2 regions of the Streptomyces sp. NPDC048523 genome follow, and region 1 is predicted to be linked to the other one. Evidence: riboswitches for the same ligand, from Rfam matches in the RefSeq annotation. Region 1 holds a riboswitch; the other holds the start of a gene.
The links. Region 1 has a riboswitch for ZMP and ZTP ahead of ACGFWE_RS17760 (glycine hydroxymethyltransferase). Riboswitches for the same ligand answer to the same signal wherever they lie in the genome.

Region 1 (9,550 bases):
GCGCGGTGGCGTTCGCTGGCCGCGAGCCTGTGCGGGCTGCTGGCGGTCCTCGCGCTCACACCTCCGGTGCGGGCGGCTGTCCTGGACTGGTTCGACTTCGGCGGGGTCGAGGTGCGGTACGACCCCTCGGCGGTGCCCTCACCGGGGGCCGAGGTGCCCGGTTGTGGGCGCTCGGTGTCGCTGGGACAGGCCGAGCGGCGGGCGGGGTTCGAGCCACTGGTGCCGGCCACGCTCGGCGCTCCGGACGTGGTCACGGTGACGGCCGAGCCGCGGGGGCGGTCCCTGGTGAGCCTGTGCTGGCGTGAGCGGGGGCGCACCGTCCGGCTGGACGAGTACCCGGCCCGTCTGGACATCGGCTTCACCAAGAGTGTGCGGGAGCAGCCGGAGTGGCTCTCGCTGCGCGGGGACTCCTCGGACCCCTCGGGCCTCGAAGCGGTCAAGGACACGGCTCTGTGGTTTCCGCGACCGCACCTGCTGAGTTTCTGGCTGGTGGACGCGGCGGGCTCCCACTACACCCGCGAGCAGCGCACTGCCGGGCCGACGCTGCTGTGGACGCACGGGTCGGACGTCTTGGACGTGCCGGAGGTGACGCTGCGGCTGGAGGGGGTCGCGTCGAAGGCGCGGGCCGTGGAGATCGCGCGGTCCCTCGGCGAGCCCGGGAGCAAGGGTGCCGGGAAGCCCTCGGATTAGTGCGGGCGAGGTGGGAACCCCGCCGGGCCGGGCGGTGTACCAGAAGTGACACGCGGCTCGCTGCGCGGGAAGCCGGGGCCGCGGCAGGACATGCGTGATGGGTGACGAAAGGAGGTGCTCGCGAGCTTGGGGAAGCGTGGGTGCGTCGATCGAGGGGGACGACAGTGCGGAGCACACTGGCAAAACTGCGGCTCGGGCCGCGCAGGGCACTCGCGGTGCTCGCACCGGCGGTGGCGGCGGTGACCGTGTTCGCGGCGCCCGCGGCCGACGCGGCGCCACCGCCGGCGCGGGAGGCGGGCCTGGACAGGCCCGACCTGGCGATGGTCGTCACCGGCGGCTCGGGGCGGACGAAGGCCGTGCGTGCCGACGAGCCGTACTTCACGCGTCTGTGGGAGTTGCTGCAGCCCACATACACGGGCACGGAGCGGGTCTCGGACGCCTGGGGGGAGGGCCGGTATCCGCCGGTGCGGTTCACCGTGGTGTGGGGGCTGACGGGGGTGGGCGGCTGGCCCCGGACGGATTCGGCGCCGGGTGGTGATGTGGCGGTGGCGCGGCAGGACCAGCTGTTCCTGGCCGGGGACGGCACGCCGTGGGTGCGCTCGGATCCGGCACCGGAGCAGGAGGACGACGACATTCGCTGGCACCGGGCTCCCCGGGCGGTGTTCGACCGGCTGGACCGGGCGGGCCTCGCGGGCGGTGCCGGTCAGGGTCAGGGCGAGGGGGCCAAGGGTGCGTCCGGTCCGGAGCGTGGCGTGTGGTGGGCAGTACCGGGGCTCGTCGTGGGATTCGCCGCGGGGGCCGGCGGCACGCGGCTGATACGCCGCGCGGCGGCCGGGCCAGGAGCCGGACCGCCGCGGGACGAACCACGTCAGGAACTCATCGATCTCTAGGAGTCACCGGTCTTTGACAACTCAAGAGAGGACTCGACAGAGGACGGGGGTCAGCCGAGGTCGATCTCCGGGTACAGCGGGAAACCGGCAACGAGGTCGGTGGCCCGGTGGGAGATCTCGTCCGCGACCTTCGGGTCCAGGACGTGCTGGGCCTTGGAGGGCGCCCCCGACTTGGTGGTGCCGGGCTCCGTGGTGGTGAGGACTCGGTCGATGAGACCGGCGACCTCGTCCATCTCGGCGGTGCCGAGACCACGGGTGGTCAGGGCGGGGGTGCCGATGCGGATGCCGGAGGTGTACCAGGCGCCGTTGGGGTCGGCCGGGATGGCGTTGCGGTTGGTGACGATGCCCGAGTCGAGCAGGGCGGCCTCGGCCTGGCGGCCGGTGAGGCCGTAGGAGGAGGTCACGTCGATCAGGTTGAGGTGGTTGTCGGTGCCGCCGGTGACCAGGGTGGCGCCACGGCGCATCAGGCCCTCGGCCAGGGCGCGGGAGTTGTCGACGATCCGCTGGGCGTAGTCCTGGAAGGAGGGCTGCCGGGCCTCGGCGAGGGCGACGGCCTTGGCGGCCATGACGTGCGGGAGCGGGCCGCCGAGGACCATCGGGCAGCCGCGGTCGACCTGGTCCTTGAGGGAGTCGTCGCACAGCACCATGCCGCCGCGCGGGCCGCGCAGGGACTTGTGGGTGGTGGTCGTGACGATCTGGGCGTGCGGGACCGGGTCGAAGTCGCCGGTGAGGACCTTGCCGGCGACGAGACCGGCGAAGTGGGCCATGTCGACCATGAGCGTGGCGCCGACCTCGTCGGCGATCTCGCGCATGATCCGGAAGTTCACCAGCCGGGGGTAGGCCGAGTAGCCGGCGACGATGATCAGCGGCTTGAACTCGCGGGCCGAGGCGCGCAGCGCGTCGTAGTCGACAAGGCCGGTGGCGGGGTCGGTGCCGTAGGAGCGCTGGTCGAACATCTTGCCGGAGATGTTGGGGCGGAAGCCGTGGGTGAGGTGGCCGCCGGCGTCCAGGGACATGCCGAGCATGCGCTGGTTGCCGAAGGCCTGGCGGAGCTCGGCCCAGTCGGCGTCGGAGAGGTCGTTGACCTGGCGGACGCCGGCCTTCTCCAGGGCGGGGACCTCCACGCGCTGGGCGAGGACGGACCAGAAGGCGACGAGGTTGGCGTCGATGCCGGAGTGCGGCTGGACGTAGGCGTGCCGGGCGCCGAAGAGCTCCCTTGCGTGCTCGGCGGCCAGGGACTCGACGGTGTCGACGTTGCGGCAGCCGGCGTAGAAGCGGCGGCCGATGGTGCCCTCGGCGTACTTGTCGCTGAACCAGTTGCCCATCGCGAGGAGGGTGGCCGGGGAGGCGTAGTTCTCGGAGGCGATCAGCTTGAGCATCTCGCGCTGGTCGTGGACCTCCTGGCCGATGGCGTCGGCTACGCGCGGCTCGACGGCGCGGATCACGTCGAGGGCGGCGCGGAAGGCCGTGGACTCGGTGGACAGGGGCTGCTGCTCTGACATGGCGGCCTCCGGGCTGCGTGGCTTGAAGCGGTCACGGATCACGGTTCGGCCCAGGCGCACGGCACTTGGTCACTCACAGGCCGCTCCCCGATGGTCCGTCCCATCCCTGCGCGCCAGTCACGGCCTGCCGGCCAGCCTACCGGGCACGCCGAAGGGCACCTGCGCGACGTCCACCATGCGAGCGACGGCTTCGAGGCCGGGCGGCGGGTTCCGGGGTCGGGCGCCGGGCGGGTTCCGGGTCTCGCAGCCCAGCTCGTCGGCACTCCGGCCCGAGGGCCCTCACCGGCCTCAGAGGATCACATGCGGCAGAAAGCGCGCGTACTCGTCGGTGACCAGGCCGGAGGACTCCCGGATGCCCAGGCCCGCCGACTCGTTCTCCACGATCCAGGCGCCGAGGACGACGTGGTTGCCCCTAAGGTCACTTCGTGCTCTTCGGAATGGTGTGTGCTCTGGGTGCCGCGGTCTGCTTCGGCACGGCCACCGTGCTGCAGGCGATGGCGGCGCGTGCGGCGGACGCGGGCGGCGGTGACGGCGAGGGGACGGCGTTCGCGGTGACGCTGTTCCTGCGGGCGGTGCGGCAGTGGCGGTATCTGGCGGGGCTGGCCCTGGACGGGGTGGGCTTCCTGTTGCAGATCGCCGCGTTGCGGTCGGTCCCGATCTATGCGGTCGGCGCGGCGCTCGCGTCGAGTCTCGCGGTGACCGCGGTGGTGTCGGCGCGGCTGCTGCGGGTTCGGCTGAGCGGGGCCGAGTGGGGCGCGGTCGGGGTGGTGTGCGCGGGGATGGCGCTGCTGGGGATCGCGTCCGGGACGGAGGGCGACCGGGGCGGCCCTGCGGCCTTGAAGTACGCGATGCTCGGGACGGCCCTGGCGGTGCTGGCCCTGGCACTGCTGGGTGGGCGACTGCCGGACCGGGGGCGGGCGTTGGCGCTCGGGCTGGGTGCCGGGTTCGGGTTCGGGGTGGTCGAGGTGGCGGTACGCCTGATCGACTCGCTCGCGCCGTCGGCACTGCTGGCCAACCCGGCGACGTACGCGCTCCTCGTCGGCGGTGGTGCGGCCTTTCTGTCGCTGACCTCGGCGCTGCAGCGGGGGTCGGTGACCACGGCGACCGCCGGGATGGTGATCGGGGAGACGATCGGGCCCGCGCTGGTGGGGGTGGTGTGGCTCGGGGACCGTACCCGGGAGGGGCTGACGTGGGTGGCGGTGCTGGGTTTCGCGGTGGCCGTCGCGGGGGCGCTGGCGCTGGCCAGGTTCGGGGAGGCCCCGGAGCATTCGGCTCCGCAGTCCCCTCTCCGCATCCCGTAAGGGTCGCTTGAGTTACTGCCCGGTGCGGCTCGATGGAGTGAGAGGTGGTGCGCCTCCCGGACCACCACGCCGAAATCGCCGAGCCGTCGGCCCTGCGGATCCCGTCGCGGCGTCATTCGGGCAGCACCGCGCACAGCGCCTCCAGCGCTCCCGACCAGGCGTGGTCCGGCGGTGTGCCGTAGCCCACGACGAGTGCGTCGCGTCGCTCGACGGTGGCCTCGGGGTGCTGGTAGCGGTGCAGTCCGTGGACCGCGAGGCCCTGCCAGGCCGCCGCCCGCAGCGCCGACTGCTCGGTGCCCGGCGGGAGCCGCAGCACCACGTGCAGACCGGCCGCGATCCCGGTGGCGTGGACCTTCGGGGCCCGCCGCGCGAGCTCGGCGACGAGGGCGTCGCGGCGGCGCCGGTAGCGCAGTCGGGCGGCGCGCACATGGCGGTCGTAGGCACCGGAGACGAGGAACTCGGCGAGGGTCAGCTGGTCGAGGGAGCCGCAGGAGTCGATGCCGCCCTTGGCGGTCAGCACCTCCTCCATGAGGCCGGGCGGCAGCACCAGCCAGCCCAGCCGGAGGCCGGGGGCGAGGGACTTGCTGGCTGTGCCCGCGTGGACGACGTGGTCGGGGTCCAGGCCCTGGAGGGCGCCGACGGGCTGGCGGTCGTAGCGGAACTCGCCGTCGTAGTCGTCCTCGACGACCACCCCGCCGGTGCGGCGCGCCCACTCGACGACGGCCGAACGGCGGTCGCGGTGCAGGGTGCCGCCCATCGGGAACTGGTGGGCGGGGGTGAGCAGCACCGCGTCCTGGTCGGTCAACTCCCCCGGGTCCGTGCCGCGTTCGTCGAACGGCAGCGGCACGGTCCGCAGACCGGCGGCATCGAGCAGGTTCCAGTGCACGTCGAGGCCGTACGACTCCACGGCGACCGTGCGGGCGCCCCGGGCCCGCAGCACCGCGCCGAGGAGGCGCAGGCCGTGCGAGATACCGGCGCAGACCAGGATGTGTTCGGGGTCGGCGCGCACCCCGCGGGCGCGGGAGAGGTACTCGGCGAGGGCGGTGCGCAGTTCGATGCGCCCGCGCGGATCGCCGTAGTCGAGGGCCTGGTAGGAGGCGGTGGCGAGGGCGCGGCGGGCGGCCTTGAGCCATTCCGCGCGCGGGAAGGAGGCGAGGTCGGGGGTGCCGGGCACGAGGTTGTGGGTGGGGCGCCCGGGTTCGCGGGGGCGGGGTGCGGGGCCGGTGGGCGGGACCACCGTTCGCTGCGAGACGTGGGTGCCCGAGCCCTGGCGGGCGGTGAGCCAGCCCTCGGCGACCAGGTCGGCGTAGGCGTCGGCGACGGTGTTGCGGGCGATGCCCAGGTCGGCGGCGAGGGCGCGGGAGGAGGGCAGCCGGGTGCCGGGGGCGAGACGGCCGGTGCGGACGGCCTCGCGCAGGGCGTCGGTGAGGCCCCGCCGGACGCCCCCTCCGGTGGGTTCCAGATGCAGGTCGATGCCGAAAGTGGCCCGGAGTTTCGCCATGAAAGTGGACCATACCCTTGGGCTGCCCGGCTCCTAGGGTCGAGACATGACCACAGAGGAAACCGTCCGGTACAGCCCCGAACACCCGCCCCGCCTGTCCTGGGCCCAGCACGCCCCCGAGGTCTACAAGGCGATGCTCCGCCTCGACACGGCCGCCCGGCGCGGCCTCGACCCCCGGCTCCTCGAGCTGGTGAAGATCCGCGCCTCGCAGATCAACCACTGCGCGTTCTGCGTCGACATGCACTCCAAGGACGCCCTCGCGGCCGGTGAGAGCGTCGAGCGGATCATCCAGCTCGGGGCATGGGAGGAGTCGAAGCACTTCTACACGGAGAAGGAGGTCGCGGCCCTCGAACTGACCGACGCGGTCACGGTCCTCACCGACGGCTTCGTGCCGGACGAGGTGTACGAGCACGCGGCCAAGCACTTCGAGGAGGCGGAGCTGGCCCAGCTGATCGCCGCGATCACGGTGATCAACGCGTGGAACCGGTTCGGTGTGACGTGCCGTATGGTCCCGGGCCACTACGAGGCGGGGCAGCACCAGTGAGCCGTACGGACGTCCTGGACCGCGAGGTCGGCCGGGCCCTGTCCGCGCTCAGCGCCACCGCGAAACAGGGACTCGGCGACCCGGCCCTCGCCGAACTGGTCGTCATCCGGGCCTCGCAGCTCAACCACTGCGCGTTCTGCCTGGACATGCATCTGGCGATCGCCCGCGAGCACGGGGTGAGTGAGCGCCAGTTGGACCTGCTGGCCGCGTGGGAGGAGGCGGAGGGCGTCTTCGACGAGCGGGAGCGGGCCGCGCTCGCGCTGACCGAGGCGGTGACGGTCCTGACGGACGGTTTCGTGCCGGACGACGTGTACGCCGGCGCCGCCAAGCACTTCGACGACGGCCGACTCGCCCATCTCATCGGGCTGATCGTCGCCATCAACAACTGGAACCGGGTGATGGTCGCCCGCCGGATCCCGCCCGGGGGGTACCGACCGTGAGCAAGGTGGACGTCTTTCGCGGCCTGCACCGCAGCCGCCTCCCGGGCGATCCCCTCGTCCTGCCCGGTCCCTGGGACGCGGTCAGCGCCCGGGTGTGCGAGGAGGTCGGGTTCCCGGCGCTCGCCACGCCCAGCGCGGGGATCGCGGCCGCGCTCGGCCACGAGGACGGGTCGACGCCGGCCGACGAGATGTTCGCCGCGGTGGCGCGCGTCTGCGGGGCCGTGGACATCCCGGTGTCGGCGGACGTCGAGGGCGGGTACGGGCTGGCCCCGAGGGAGCTGGTGGAGCGGCTGCTGGAGGCGGGGGCCGTGGGCTGCAACCTGGAGGACTCCGAGAAAGGAACCCTCAAGGACCCACGCCGGCACGCCGACTGGCTCGCCGAAGTCCGGTACGCGGCCGGTGACCGGCTGTTCGTCAACGCCCGCGTGGACACGTTCGCCTACGGCGACGGCGATCCCGAGCGGGCCATCGAGCGGGCCGCGCTGTATGTCGCCGCGGGTGCCGACTGCGTCTATCCGATCGGCGCCCCGGCGGACGTACTGCCGTTGCTGCGGTCCGGGATCCAGGGGCCGCTCAACGTGTTGGGGCGGCTGGACGGCGAGGGCCCCTCGCCCACCGAACTCGGTGGACTCGGGGCCACTCGCGTCACGTTCGGGCCGGGGCTCCAGCGCAGGGCGGCCCGGCAGTTGCGGGAGATCGCCGACAGTCTCCAGAAGTAGCCGCGTTCAGGACAGCCACGCCTTCCACGTGGAGGGGTGGCTGTCCACCCACTTCTTCGCCGCGTCCTCCGGTGTCAGCTTCTGGTCGGCGATCATCAGGGAGACCTGGTTCTGGTCCTCGGTCGTCCACTTGAACTTCTTGAGGAAGGCCGCCGCCCTGCCGCCGGACTTGGCGAAGTCCGTGTTGAGGTACTTCTGGAGCGGGGTGTGCGGATAGGCGCACTTGATCTTCGCCGGGTCCGCGTCGCAGCCCTCCTTGTAGGGGGGCAGCTTCACCTCGGTCATCGGGACCTTCTCGAACAGCCACTGGGGGGCGTACCAGTAGGTGAGGAAGGGCTTCTTCTCCTTGGCGAACTGTTTCATCTGGGTGATCTGCGCGGCCTCCGAACCGGCGAAGACCACCTGGTAGTCCAGGCCCAGGTTCTTCACCAGCGCCTTGTCGTTGGTGACGTAGGACGGGGAGCCGTCCATCAGCTGGCCCTTGCCGCCGCTCTCCGCGGTGCGCAGCTGGGAGGCGTACTTGTTGAGGTTCTTCCAGTTGGTGACGTCCGGGTGCTGCTTGGCGAAGTACGTCGGGACGTACCAGCCGATGTGCCCGGTCACGCCTAGTCCGCCGCCCGGCGTGATCGTCTTCTTGTCCTTGACGTACCGCTGTTCCTGCTCGGGGTGGCCCCAGTCCTCCAGGATGGCGTCGACCCGGCCCTGGCTGAGCGCGTCCCAGGCGGGGACCTCGTCGACCTGGACGGTGTCGACGCGGTAGCCGAGTTTGTGCTCCAACAGGTACTGGGCGACGGCCACGTTGGCCTGCGCACCGACCCAGGACTGCACGGACAGGGTCAGGCTCTTGGCCCCCTGGGCGTTGGCGAAGGGCGAGGCCTGCTTGGTCATGTCGGCGGCACCGCAGCCGGTGAGCAGCACCAGCGAGCTCATCGCGGCGATCGTACGAAGTCGCATGTCAGGCTCCCTTCCCCGTGCGGCGTTCGGTCGGCTGGGTGACCCGGTCGAGCATCAGGCCGAGGCAGACGATGGCGGCTCCCGCGACCAGGCCGGTCGCCAGGTCGCCCTGGGCCAGGCCGAAGACGGTGTCGTAGCCGAGCGCGCCGCCACCGACCAGACCGCCGATGACGACGACGGCGAGGACGAGGACCACGCCCTGGTTGACGGCGAGCAGCAACGCGGGCCGGGCGAGCGGGAGCTGGACCTGTCGCAGCTGCTGCCAGCTGGTCGCGCCGAGCGAGTGCGAGGACTCCATCGCGGCGGGGTCGACCTGGCGCAGGCCCTGCGTGGTGATGCGGACGACGGCGGGCAGCGCGTAGACGACGGCCGCCGCGGCGGCGGGCGCGCGGCCCACGCCGAACAGCGCGACGACCGGGATCAGGTACACGAACTGCGGCATGGTCTGGAAGACGTCCAGGACGGGCCGCAGCAGGCGTTCGACGCGGTCGCTGCGGGCCGCCGCGACGGCGGTCGCGAAGCCCAGGACGAGGGTGACGGCGACGGCCGCGAGGACCTGCGACAGGGTGTCCAGCGCGGGTGTCCACACGCCGAGGACGCCGATCGCGGCCATGGCGAGGACCGCGGTGAGCGCGGTGCGCCAGGTGCCGATCAGCCACGCCAGGGTGGCGACGATGAGCAGGACGGACCACCAGGGCAGCCCCTGGAGCCCGTCGCGAACCGGGTCGAGGACCCAGGTGGTGAAGTGGCCGGCCCAGTCGGCGGTGCCGCCGACGACGGGGACACCGGAGTAGAGGTGGTCCGTCATCCAGTCGACGGCCCGGTTGACGGGCTCGGCGATGTTCAGGGTCCAGGCGTCGGGCCAGTCGAGACGGCCCAGCAGCCGCCCGGCGACGGCCACGACGACGGTCCCGGCGAGGGCGTACGCCCATCCGGCGCGTCCCTGTCGCTCGGTGTCGTCCGCCGCGCCCGCCGCACCGGTGACCCGGTCGAGGACGACGGCGAGCAG
Region 2 (9,550 bases), on a different contig from region 1:
TTGCCCGCCGACGGGGCCGCGCCGGCTTCCGTCGCCTTCACCGACGTCCGGTTCCGGTATGCCGACGATCTGCCGTACGTCCATCACGGAGTGACCTTCGAGGTGCCCGCGCGGGGCATGACGGCGTTCGTCGGGCCGTCTGGCGCGGGCAAGACGACGGTGTTCTCGTTGATCGAGCGGTTCTACGACCCCGAGGCCGGGGTCGTCACCCTGGACGGCCGGGACCTCGCGGCGTGGGATCTGCCTCAACTCCGGTCCGCCATCGGGTACGTGGAGCAGGACGCGCCCGTCCTGTCGGGGTCCCTGCGGGAGAATCTCCTGCTCGGGAATCCGGACGCGGACGAGGACGCGGTGGCGCGGGTGCTGAAGACGACCCGGCTCGACGGTCTGGTGGCCAAGCTGCCCAGTGGGCTGGAGACGCTGGTCGGGCACCGGGGGACCAAGCTGTCGGGTGGGGAGCGGCAACGGGTGTCGATCGCACGGGCGTTGCTGCGGCGGCCTCGGCTGCTGCTGTTGGACGAGGCCACGTCCCAGCTGGACGCGGTGAACGAGGCGGCCCTGCGGGACACGGTGGCGGATGTGGCGCGTACGACCACGGTGCTGGTCGTCGCGCACCGGTTGTCCACGGTGACGATGGCCGACCGGATCGTGGTCATGGACGCGGGGCGGGTCCGCGCGGTGGGGACACATCGGGAACTGGTCGCCGGGGACCCCTTGTACGGCGAACTCGCGGCGACGCAGTTCCTTTCCACGGCGGGCTGAGCGGACATGCGTCGAGGGCCGCCCGGTGATCCGGGCGGCCCTCGTCTGCGTGCGGGAGGGTCAGTGGACGGCCGGCACCAGCCCGGTGACGGGGGCGACGAGACCGGTGAGCTGGCCCAGCTGGTTCAGGTCGTTGAGCTGGTTGAGGCCCGCCAGCTGCCGGGAGACCGACGGGATCTCGCCCTGGTGCTCCGCGGGGATGCTGCTCGCCGCGAGCGAGTCGATCACGGTGACCGGGTTGAGCCCGCCGCCCGGGGCGGCCATGTCGGCCGCGTTCGCGAGGGGGGCGGTGAGGCCGGTGACGCCGACGGCGAGACCGACTGCGGCAACGATACGTCGAGTTGAGATCATGTTCTCAGCAACGCGGGGCGGCCCCTCACGGACACGGCCTGCCGACGCCCCTCACCCGTCAGGCGGAGCACCCGGTCTGCGCTTGCCGTGGCCGCCGCGGCGGAGGAGTCTCGAAGAAACAGGCCCTACGCGGTCCGCTCTCGTCGGGCCGCGGCCTTCGAAGGAGGTCACCATGGGCACCGCGGCAAGCTCCGGCTTCACCACCGAAACACTGCGCAACAGCATCGAAGGAAACTCTGCGGCGAATGTTCTGTCGCTCTACGCGGACGACGCCGAGATACGCGTCGTGGACCGCAACAGCCAACCCAGTCACCCCACCGTGCTGCACGGCAGGGACGAGATCAGCGCGATGCTGGACGACGTCTACAGCCGCGACATGACCCACAAGCTGGAACAGTGCGTCATGGACGGCGACCACGTCGCCTTCAGCGAGTCCTGTCGCTACTCCGACGGGATGCGCGTCCTCTCCGAGTCGATGCTGACGCTCCGGGACGGCAAGATCGTCGAACAGACCATGATCCAGGCCTGGGACGAGTAGCGAGAAAGGTGCCGAGGGTCCAGATCACGCCCCGGCTGACCTGGACCTCCCCCGGCACCGACCGAGACGTGGCGCGTCGGTTACTGTGCTGTCCGGGCCGTGACTGGCGCTGAGGTGGAGCACCACCGGGGAGCGGTCCGCACACTCGATGCCGTGCGCCTGGGCGATTCCTTCGATCGGCTCAGGAGTGGATCATGTCCCAGGCACGGCTCATAGAGGGCACCGCGCTCGCCCGGCGCATCGTCGAGGACACCGCCAAGCGGGCGGCCGGCCTCACCGGGCGCACCGGACAGGCGCCCTGTCTCGCGACGGTGCTGGTCGGCGAGGACCCCGCGTCCGTCACCTACGTCCGGATGAAGCGCAACCGCTGCCGCACGGCCGGTATCGAGTCGCGGCACGTGGAGCTGTCCGCGGCCACCACCACCGAGGAACTGGTCGCCACGCTGCACAACCTCTCGGACGACCCCGCCGTGCACGGCATCCTGCTCCAGCACCCGATGGGCCCGCACATCGACGAGCGGGCCGCGTTCGAGGCCATCGCCCCGGAGAAGGACGTCGACGGGGTCACCTTCGCCTCCTTCGCGACGATGAGCTTCGGGCTGCCGGGCTTCGTCTCGTGCACGCCGGGCGGAATCATGCGGCTGCTCGACGAGTACGGCGTCGACCCCGCCGGGAAGCGGGCCGTGGTCGTGGGCCGCAGCGCGATCCTCGGCAAGCCGGCCGGCATGCTGCTGCTCGCCCGGGACGCCACGGTGACCTACTGCCACTCCCGTACGGCGGACCTGTCGGCGGCCGTACGGGAGGCGGACATCGTGGTCGCCGCGGTGGGCCGGCCCCGGCTGATCCGGGGCCAGGACATCAAGCCCGGCGCGGTCGTGATCGACGCCGGCTACAACGCGGGGAACGTCGGAGACGTCGACTTCGACTCCGCGGTGGAGCGGGCCTCGCTGATCACGCCGGTGCCGGGCGGGGTCGGTCCGATGACCATCGCCACACTGCTGGAACAGACCGTGCAGGCAGCGGAGGCGGCCGCCCGGAAGAGCTGAGCCGGCTCAGCGTCGACAGGCGAGAACTGGCCGATGTGAACGGGTCGTTCGTGCGGGAAGGCAGGGCCCGGCGCCATACTGTCGGTCGTGCGGGTAGCGATCATGACAGCGGGTTCCCGGGGCGATGTGGCCCCGTTCACCGGGCTGGGGCACGGACTGGCGCAGGCCGGGCACGAGGTCACCCTGGTCACCCACGGCCGCTTCGAACCGCTCGCGGCGCGGGCCGGCATCGGCTTCCACGCCCTGCCGGTCGATCCCCGTACCGAGCTGGAGTCCTCGCGCGGTCGGGCCCTGCACCGCAGCAGGACCGGCGTGGGCAAGCTGGCGCGGGTGGTCATGATGGCGCGGGCGCTGGCGGTGGAGATGGCCGACGACCTGGTGGCCGCCGCCCGGGTGAGCGACGCCCTGCTCCTGTCCGGATCGGTGGCCCCACTGGGCCACGCCGTCGCCGAGGGCCTGAGCCTGCCCAGCCTGGGCCTCAATCTCCAACCCCTCGCGGCCACCCGGGAGTTCGCGCCACCGCTACTGGGCACCGGCTCCTGGGGCCGCCCGGGCAACCGGCTCGCCGGGCTGGCCCTGAACCTGGCGGTGGAGCAGGTCTTCGCCGCGGCGCTCCCCTCGGTACGGTCCCGGCTGGGCCTGCCCCCGACGGGCCCGGCCGCGGCACTGCGCACCCGCGAACGGCAGGCCTGGCCGGTCCTGCACGGCTTCAGCCCACGAGTGGTCGCCCGGCCCCGCGACTGGCGGTCCGGACTGGACGTGGCGGGCTACTGGTGGCCGTACGACGGCGACGCGCCGTTCTCCGACGACCTGCGGAGGTTCATCGAGGCGGGACCGCCCCCGGTGTTCGTGGGCCTGGGCAGCGCGACCGTGCCCGATCCCGCGCGGACCAGCGCCGAGATCGTGCGGGCGCTGCGCCGGGCCGGTCTGCGCGGAGTCGTCCAGCGCGGCTGGGCGGACCTGTCGGCGACGGGCGACGACATGCTGACGGTCGACGAGGTGCCGCACTCCGCGCTGTTCCCGAGGATGGCGGCGGTGGTCCATCACGCGGGCGCGGGCACGACGGCCGCGGGCCTGCGCGCCGGGGTTCCGGCGGTCCCGGTGCCGATCCAGTTCGACGAGAGCTTCTGGGCGGCGAGGCTGGTCGCGCTGGGCGTGGCGCCGCGTGCCGTACCGCTGAGACACCTGACCGCCGACTCGCTGGAGGCGGCCCTGGTCCAGGTGACGCGGGACGCCGGGTACCGGGAGCGGGCGCGGGCACTCGGGGTGCACATCCGCGGGGAGGACGGCGTGACGCCGGTGCTGGAGGCCGTGGACAGGCTCTGAGGCACCCGCCCGCCGACCCGCTCACGCCCGAACCGGCTCCCACCCGGGTGGCCGCAGGATCCCCAGCAGCTGCCGTACCAGCTCCTCCACCACCTCGTCCAAGGTCGCGTCCACCCACCCGGCGTTCCAGTCGTGCAGCAGCCCGTTCACGCTGCCGATGAACCCGGTCGCCGCCAGCCGGTAGTCGCGCGGGGCCGCCTCCCCCCGCGCGACGGCCCGGTTCGCCTCGGCGCACACCAGATCCACCCAGTGCGCCCGACGGGCCAGCCGCTGCTCCTCCAGCCGCGCGCTGACGCCGATGATCTCCACGAACGTGATCCGTACCCGGCGGGAATCGGAGGTGACGTTCGCCGCGTACGCGCGGAAGATGGCGGCCGCACGCTCGGCGAGCGGCAGGTGGTCCGCATCGGTCACCGCGGCCACCACGGCCGCCGTCGCCCAGTCGTTGACCTCCAGGTGAAGCTCGGCCAGGACGTCCTCGAGGGTGCGGAACTCCTCGTAGAACTGGCGGGTGGACAGGCCCGCGGCCTCGCTGAGGGCCGCGACGGTCGTGGCGCGGTAGCCGGGAGTGTCCCCGAAGAGCTGGAGTGCCGCGTCCAGGAAACGGCGGCGTCGTTCGGCCTGCCGCTCGGCGGCCGTCTTGCCGCCGTAGCGACCGGTCGGGGCCCTGAGCCTGCCCGTCACCGCACCTCCCACCCGGGCCGGAGCGTCCGACCTCCCGTATGAGCGCAATTTTGTCGTGTACGGAGTCTTGTGGAGAAGGGCCCCCCTTCCTTACTTTGCAGTAAGTTCAATCTGAAAGTACGCGTCTTCAGTTTTGCCTCCTTGGCATGCCCCCGTCATGAGCCGCCCAGAGGGAGATCCGTCATGCCTGTTCTCAAGCCCAGACACCTGTGTGCCATGGCCGCCGCCGTCGTCCTGACCGTCACCGCCCCCGCGACCGCCGCCTCCGCCGCGGACTCCGCCGCTCTGCGCGAAGTGCTGTTCGTGGCCAACAACTGGGACGGCACCGCCGACGTCATCAAGTCCTCCGGCGACCTCGCGAAGATCGGCCGGATCAACGTCATCCCCGACAAGGACGCGCGGATGGCGGAGATCAACGCGAATCCGATCAAGTGGATCTACTTCATGGCGATCCGCAACAGCGTCGGCGAAGGCCACGACCAGTTCGCCGACGACATGTACTCCACGCCGGACGGAAGGTCGGTGGTCGTCTCACGGCCGAGCTTCGCGGACGTGGTGTCGATCGACCTGGCCACCGGGAAGGTCAACTGGCGCTTCCCGGTCTCGGGTTACCGCGCGGACCACATGGCGGTCTCCCCCGACGGCACCCGGGTCGCGGTGTCCGCCTCCACCGCGAACACCGTGCACGTGCTGAACATCAACACGGGGCAGCAGCTCGGCTCGTTCGCCACCGGCGACAAGCCGCACGAGAACATCTTCACCAAGGACGGCAAGTACATCTGGAACATGGGGATCGGTGACGTGAACACCGACTCCGACGCGCCCTGGCTGGACTGGACGAAGGGCGACCGGCACATCACGGTGGTGGACGCGACCACCTACAAGCAGGTCAAGACGATCGACATGCGGGACAAGCTGGACGCGATCGGTCTCACGGACTACTCCGACGCCGTCCGCCCCGCCGTGTTCTCGCCGGACGAGTCCAAGCTGTACTTCCAGGTGTCGTTCTTCAACGGCTTCTTCGAGTACGACGTCGCCACCGACAAGATCACCCGTACGAAGACCCTGCCGAAGAACCCGGCGACCAGCGACGACCGCACCACCATGGTCAACGACTCGCGCCATCACGGCATTTCGATGAGCCCGGACGGCAGCAAGCTGTGTGTCGCGGGCACGATGGACGACTACGCGACCGTCGTGAACCGCACCACCCTCCAGGAGGGCCCGCTCGTCCCCGCCTCGAAGCCCTACTGGGCCACCGTCAGCGGTGACGGCAAGAGCTGTGTCGTCTCGGAGAGCGGGGCCGACCAGGTCACCGCGATCGACTTCGCGACCGGGCAGAAGACGGTGTCCGTGCCGGTGGGCGACCACCCGCAGCGGGTGCGCCTCGGGCACGTGGCCGCCAACTGGACGAGTCCCTCCTCGTAACGGCTCCGGCACCTGCCCTCGCGTCGGGGCCCGCTTCGGCCCCGACGCGAGGGGGCGGTCAACCGATCTTCTGCTTCGCCCAGTTGGCCAGCTCGGACCTGGCCGCGTTCAGCACGGACGCCGAGGGCGAGCTCGCCCCGTTGGTCACCAGCGCGTAGTGCAGGACGCCGGAGTCCGAGTCGGTCAGGAGCAGCCGCCGGCTGCCCGTGCCGCCCGGTTCGACAGCCGCCCCGACCGGGGTGGACGAGGTGTACGCGGGCGGACCGTAGACCGTGCCCAGGTCGGAGACCACCGTGGTCGTCGCTGTCGGGAAAGAGGCGGGCAGGTGCAGTTCGGTGGGCGCCGAGCCGCTTCCCGAGCGCCACACCAGCACCGCGTACTGGCCGGACCCGACCAGCGACGACACGTTGGGCAGGCTGCTCGGCACCGGGTTCCAGGTCAGGGTCGTGGAACCGTCGCGCGAGCGGTCCTCGTAGGTGAACGCGAGCGTCGTACCCGAGGCGGCGCTCGGGTAGATCCGGTCGAGGAGCCGGGCGTCCTGGCGGAGTACCGCCGTGCCCGAGTCGTCGAGCTTCACGGCTGACAGATCCTCGTCGTTCCAGGCGTCGCCCGAGGTCATGACCTTCTCGGGGTTGTCGTTCATCAGCTCGTGGTGACGGCCGTTGTAGATGTCCCACTGCCACTGCGTGCCGGAGAGGACCGGTCCCGAACCGGCGGGCGCGGACCACCAGTTGGCGCCCTTCACCCGGGAGTCGAGGGCCTGGTACATGGCCTTGAGGACGGTCGGCGCCTTGCCGGCCGTCGAGCCGTTCAGGGGGTGCCCGAACTCGCTGACCACGGCCGTCGTGCCGGTGGCCGCCGCGCGGTCGCGGATGGTGCCGAAGTCGCCTACGTACTGGCCGTCGGAGGCGTTGCCCCACATCAGGATGCCGGAGATGGCCTTCTGGTCGTAGAAGTGGGTGTTGAAGACGTACCGGGAGCCGAGCGTGCCGGCGTCGAGGAGGCCGCCCTCCTCCTTGCTGACGTTGCCGTTCCAGAAGAGGTTCGGCTCGACCATGGCGGGCTTGTCCGTCCAGCCCGCCGCGTCCATCCGGGCCCGGAACTTCACGTAGAAGGGCCACAGCAGGTCGCGTTCCCAGGTGCGGCTGTTCTGTCCGGAGTCGTAGCTGCCGGCGTAGGGCTCGTTGTAGGGGTCGAAGCCGACCACGCCGGCGAACTCCTCGGTGGTGAGGTTCGCCTTGAGGTACGCCATGGTCTTCTGGGCGGTGGCCAGGAAGGCGTCCTGGAGGCCGTGGTTGTTGTGCCAGAAGTCGTACTGGCCGGCCTTCACCGCGCCGTTCTGGGTGATGTTCTGGCCCCACGTGAAGCAGATGCCGCAGGATTCGGCGGGGTAGTTGCCGAGCGCGACGGCCCACGCGGGGGCGCCGTCGCCGGTGTACCAGCTGCCCGAGTTGAACAGCCAGCGCGAGTACAGGTCCTGGTGGAAGTCGGGGTAGACCCGGATGCCCGCGTCGAGGAAGGCCCGCAGCTGCGCGGTGGCGTTCGCCAGGTACGCGGTGTCGACCTGGCCCTTCACCGGTTCCGCGTAGGCCCACGAGAGCAGGAAGCGCACGGAGTTGCCGCCGCCGAGGGCTCTCAGCGCGGCGGCCGACTTCCTGGCGTCGGCGACCGAGGCGAAGGGCAGGCCCTTGTTCTCGGCGAGCTTGGTCTCGCCGGAGACGTTGTAGCCGCGCAGCACGACCTCGCGGCCGTTGCCGTCGACGAACCGTCCGTTCTGGACGGTGAGGGGGGTGTCGTCGAAGGAGAGGGAGTCGGCGATGGTGGCGGCGGAGGCGGACGGGGTACCCGCCACCGTCAGGAATCCACAGAGGACAACCAGAACAACGAGCAGACGCGCACGCATATTCGGCATGTCCATAACAGTCCGACTCATCCGGCACACCGTCAACACTTATGACTGATGAGTAAGTTTCAGCTTTTCCGGGTAGGGGTCGTCCGATAAGGGACCGGGGAGGGCGGTGGCGAAAGGAGCCGAGGATGCGTGACATCCTCCCGGTGCTGAACGGCTGGTACACGGCAGGGACACCGTTCGGCCTGGCCACGGTCGTCTCGACGAGCCGCAGCGCACCGCGCGACCCCGGCGCGGCCATGGCCGTGGGCCCGGACGACGAGGTCGTCGGCAGCGTGTCCGGCGGCTGTGTCGAGGGGGCCGTCTTCGAACTGGCGCAGGAGGTCGTGGCGAGCGGCGAGGCCCGTCTGGAGACCTTCGGGTACAGCGACGAGGACGCGTTCGCGGTGGGGCTGACCTGCGGCGGGGAGATCACCCTTCTGGTACGGCCCGTGACGGCCGCCCTCGATCCCGCGTTCGGCGAGATCGCGGAGTCGGTCGCCGCGGGCCGCCCGGTGACCGCGGCGACGGTGACCGACGGCCCCGCACCTCGCGGTGCCACGCTCGCCGTATGGCCGGACCGCGTCGCGGGCACCCTCGGCACCGCGGGCCTGGACGTGGCGGTCACCGCCGACGCACGCGGCGAACTCGCCCTGGGCGCGACGGGGTTGCGACACTACGGCCCGCGCGGGGAGCGCCGTGAGGACACGGTCACGGTCTTCCTGCACTCCTTCGCCCCGCCGCCCCGCATGCTGGTCTTCGGCGCGATCGACTACGCGGCCGCGGTCGCCCGGATCGGCGCCTTCCTCGGCTACCGGGTCACCGTCTGCGACGCCCGCCCGGTCTTCGCCACGCCGAAGCGCTTCCCGGAGGGCGTGGAGGTCGTCGTGGACTGGCCGCACCGCTACCTCGGCGGCACCGCCACCGACGAACGCACCGTGATCTGCGTCCTGACCCACGACCCGAAGTTCGACGTGCCCCTGCTGGAGGTGGCGCTGCGCCGGCCCGCCGCGTACATCGGGGCGATGGGCAGCCGCCGTACCCACGACGACCGGCTGAAGCGGCTGACCGACTCGGGGCTGTCCGAGGCCGAGCTGTCCCGGCTGCGCTCGCCGGTGGGCCTCGACCTCGGGGCCCGTACGCCTGAGGAGGTCGCCGTGTCGGTGGCCGCCGAGATCGTGGCACTGCGCTGGGGTGGCAGCGGTGTCCCGCTGACGGCGACGGCGGGGGCGATCCATCCGCCTTCGTGAAGCGCGCCTGGCGGAACTCATGGAGCTGTACGAAGAAGGCGGAATCGGCATGTGTGAGCCGCGCTCGTACGGGTACGCGGCGAGCAGCCGGAGAGGGTTTCCGAACCCTCACCCCGCCTCCGATCGGGAAGGAGGTCCGTGAAAGCGCACACTCGCAGCGTCCGGGCCGCTTTCCGCTACGCGGAGCGGCCCGGATCCATGAGTGCCGGTAGGACGGTGTGAGCGCGCCCGGCGACAGAGGAAGGCCGGCAGCAGATCGGCGAACCCTGAATGGGTC

Region 2: linked by a shared signal. The riboswitch ahead of ACGFWE_RS02500 (bifunctional 5,10-methylenetetrahydrofolate dehydrogenase/5,10-methenyltetrahydrofolate cyclohydrolase) and the one ahead of ACGFWE_RS17760 (glycine hydroxymethyltransferase) in region 1 are both predicted to bind ZMP and ZTP.

The regions. Positions count from the first base shown of each region.
Region 1 covers NZ_JBICWQ010000003.1:419,653-429,202, reverse strand. Annotated here, with positions in the region: gene ACGFWE_RS17770 (hypothetical protein) at 1-690, shown strand, start outside; gene ACGFWE_RS17765 (hypothetical protein) at 936-1,580, shown strand; gene ACGFWE_RS17760 (glycine hydroxymethyltransferase) at 1,631-3,082, opposite strand; ZMP/ZTP riboswitch at 3,124-3,213, opposite strand; partial or broken gene ACGFWE_RS17755 (glutathionylspermidine synthase family protein) at 3,371-3,490, opposite strand; gene ACGFWE_RS17750 (hypothetical protein) at 3,520-4,383, shown strand; gene ACGFWE_RS17745 (PLP-dependent aminotransferase family protein) at 4,496-5,884, opposite strand; gene ACGFWE_RS17740 (carboxymuconolactone decarboxylase family protein) at 5,931-6,428, shown strand; gene ACGFWE_RS17735 (carboxymuconolactone decarboxylase family protein) at 6,425-6,868, shown strand; gene ACGFWE_RS17730 (isocitrate lyase/phosphoenolpyruvate mutase family protein) at 6,865-7,587, shown strand; gene ACGFWE_RS17725 (ABC transporter substrate-binding protein) at 7,594-8,541, opposite strand; gene ACGFWE_RS17720 (ABC transporter permease) at 8,543-9,550, opposite strand, start outside.
Region 2 covers NZ_JBICWQ010000001.1:534,707-544,256, forward strand. Annotated here, with positions in the region: gene ACGFWE_RS02485 (ABC transporter ATP-binding protein) at 1-762, shown strand, start outside; gene ACGFWE_RS02490 (hypothetical protein) at 823-1,113, opposite strand; gene ACGFWE_RS02495 (nuclear transport factor 2 family protein) at 1,286-1,651, shown strand; ZMP/ZTP riboswitch at 1,741-1,823, shown strand; gene ACGFWE_RS02500 (bifunctional 5,10-methylenetetrahydrofolate dehydrogenase/5,10-methenyltetrahydrofolate cyclohydrolase) at 1,846-2,697, shown strand; gene ACGFWE_RS02505 (glycosyltransferase) at 2,800-4,023, shown strand; gene ACGFWE_RS02510 (TetR/AcrR family transcriptional regulator) at 4,045-4,707, opposite strand; gene ACGFWE_RS02515 (YncE family protein) at 4,891-6,135, shown strand; gene ACGFWE_RS02520 (endoglycosylceramidase) at 6,194-8,053, opposite strand; gene ACGFWE_RS02525 (XdhC family protein) at 8,173-9,273, shown strand.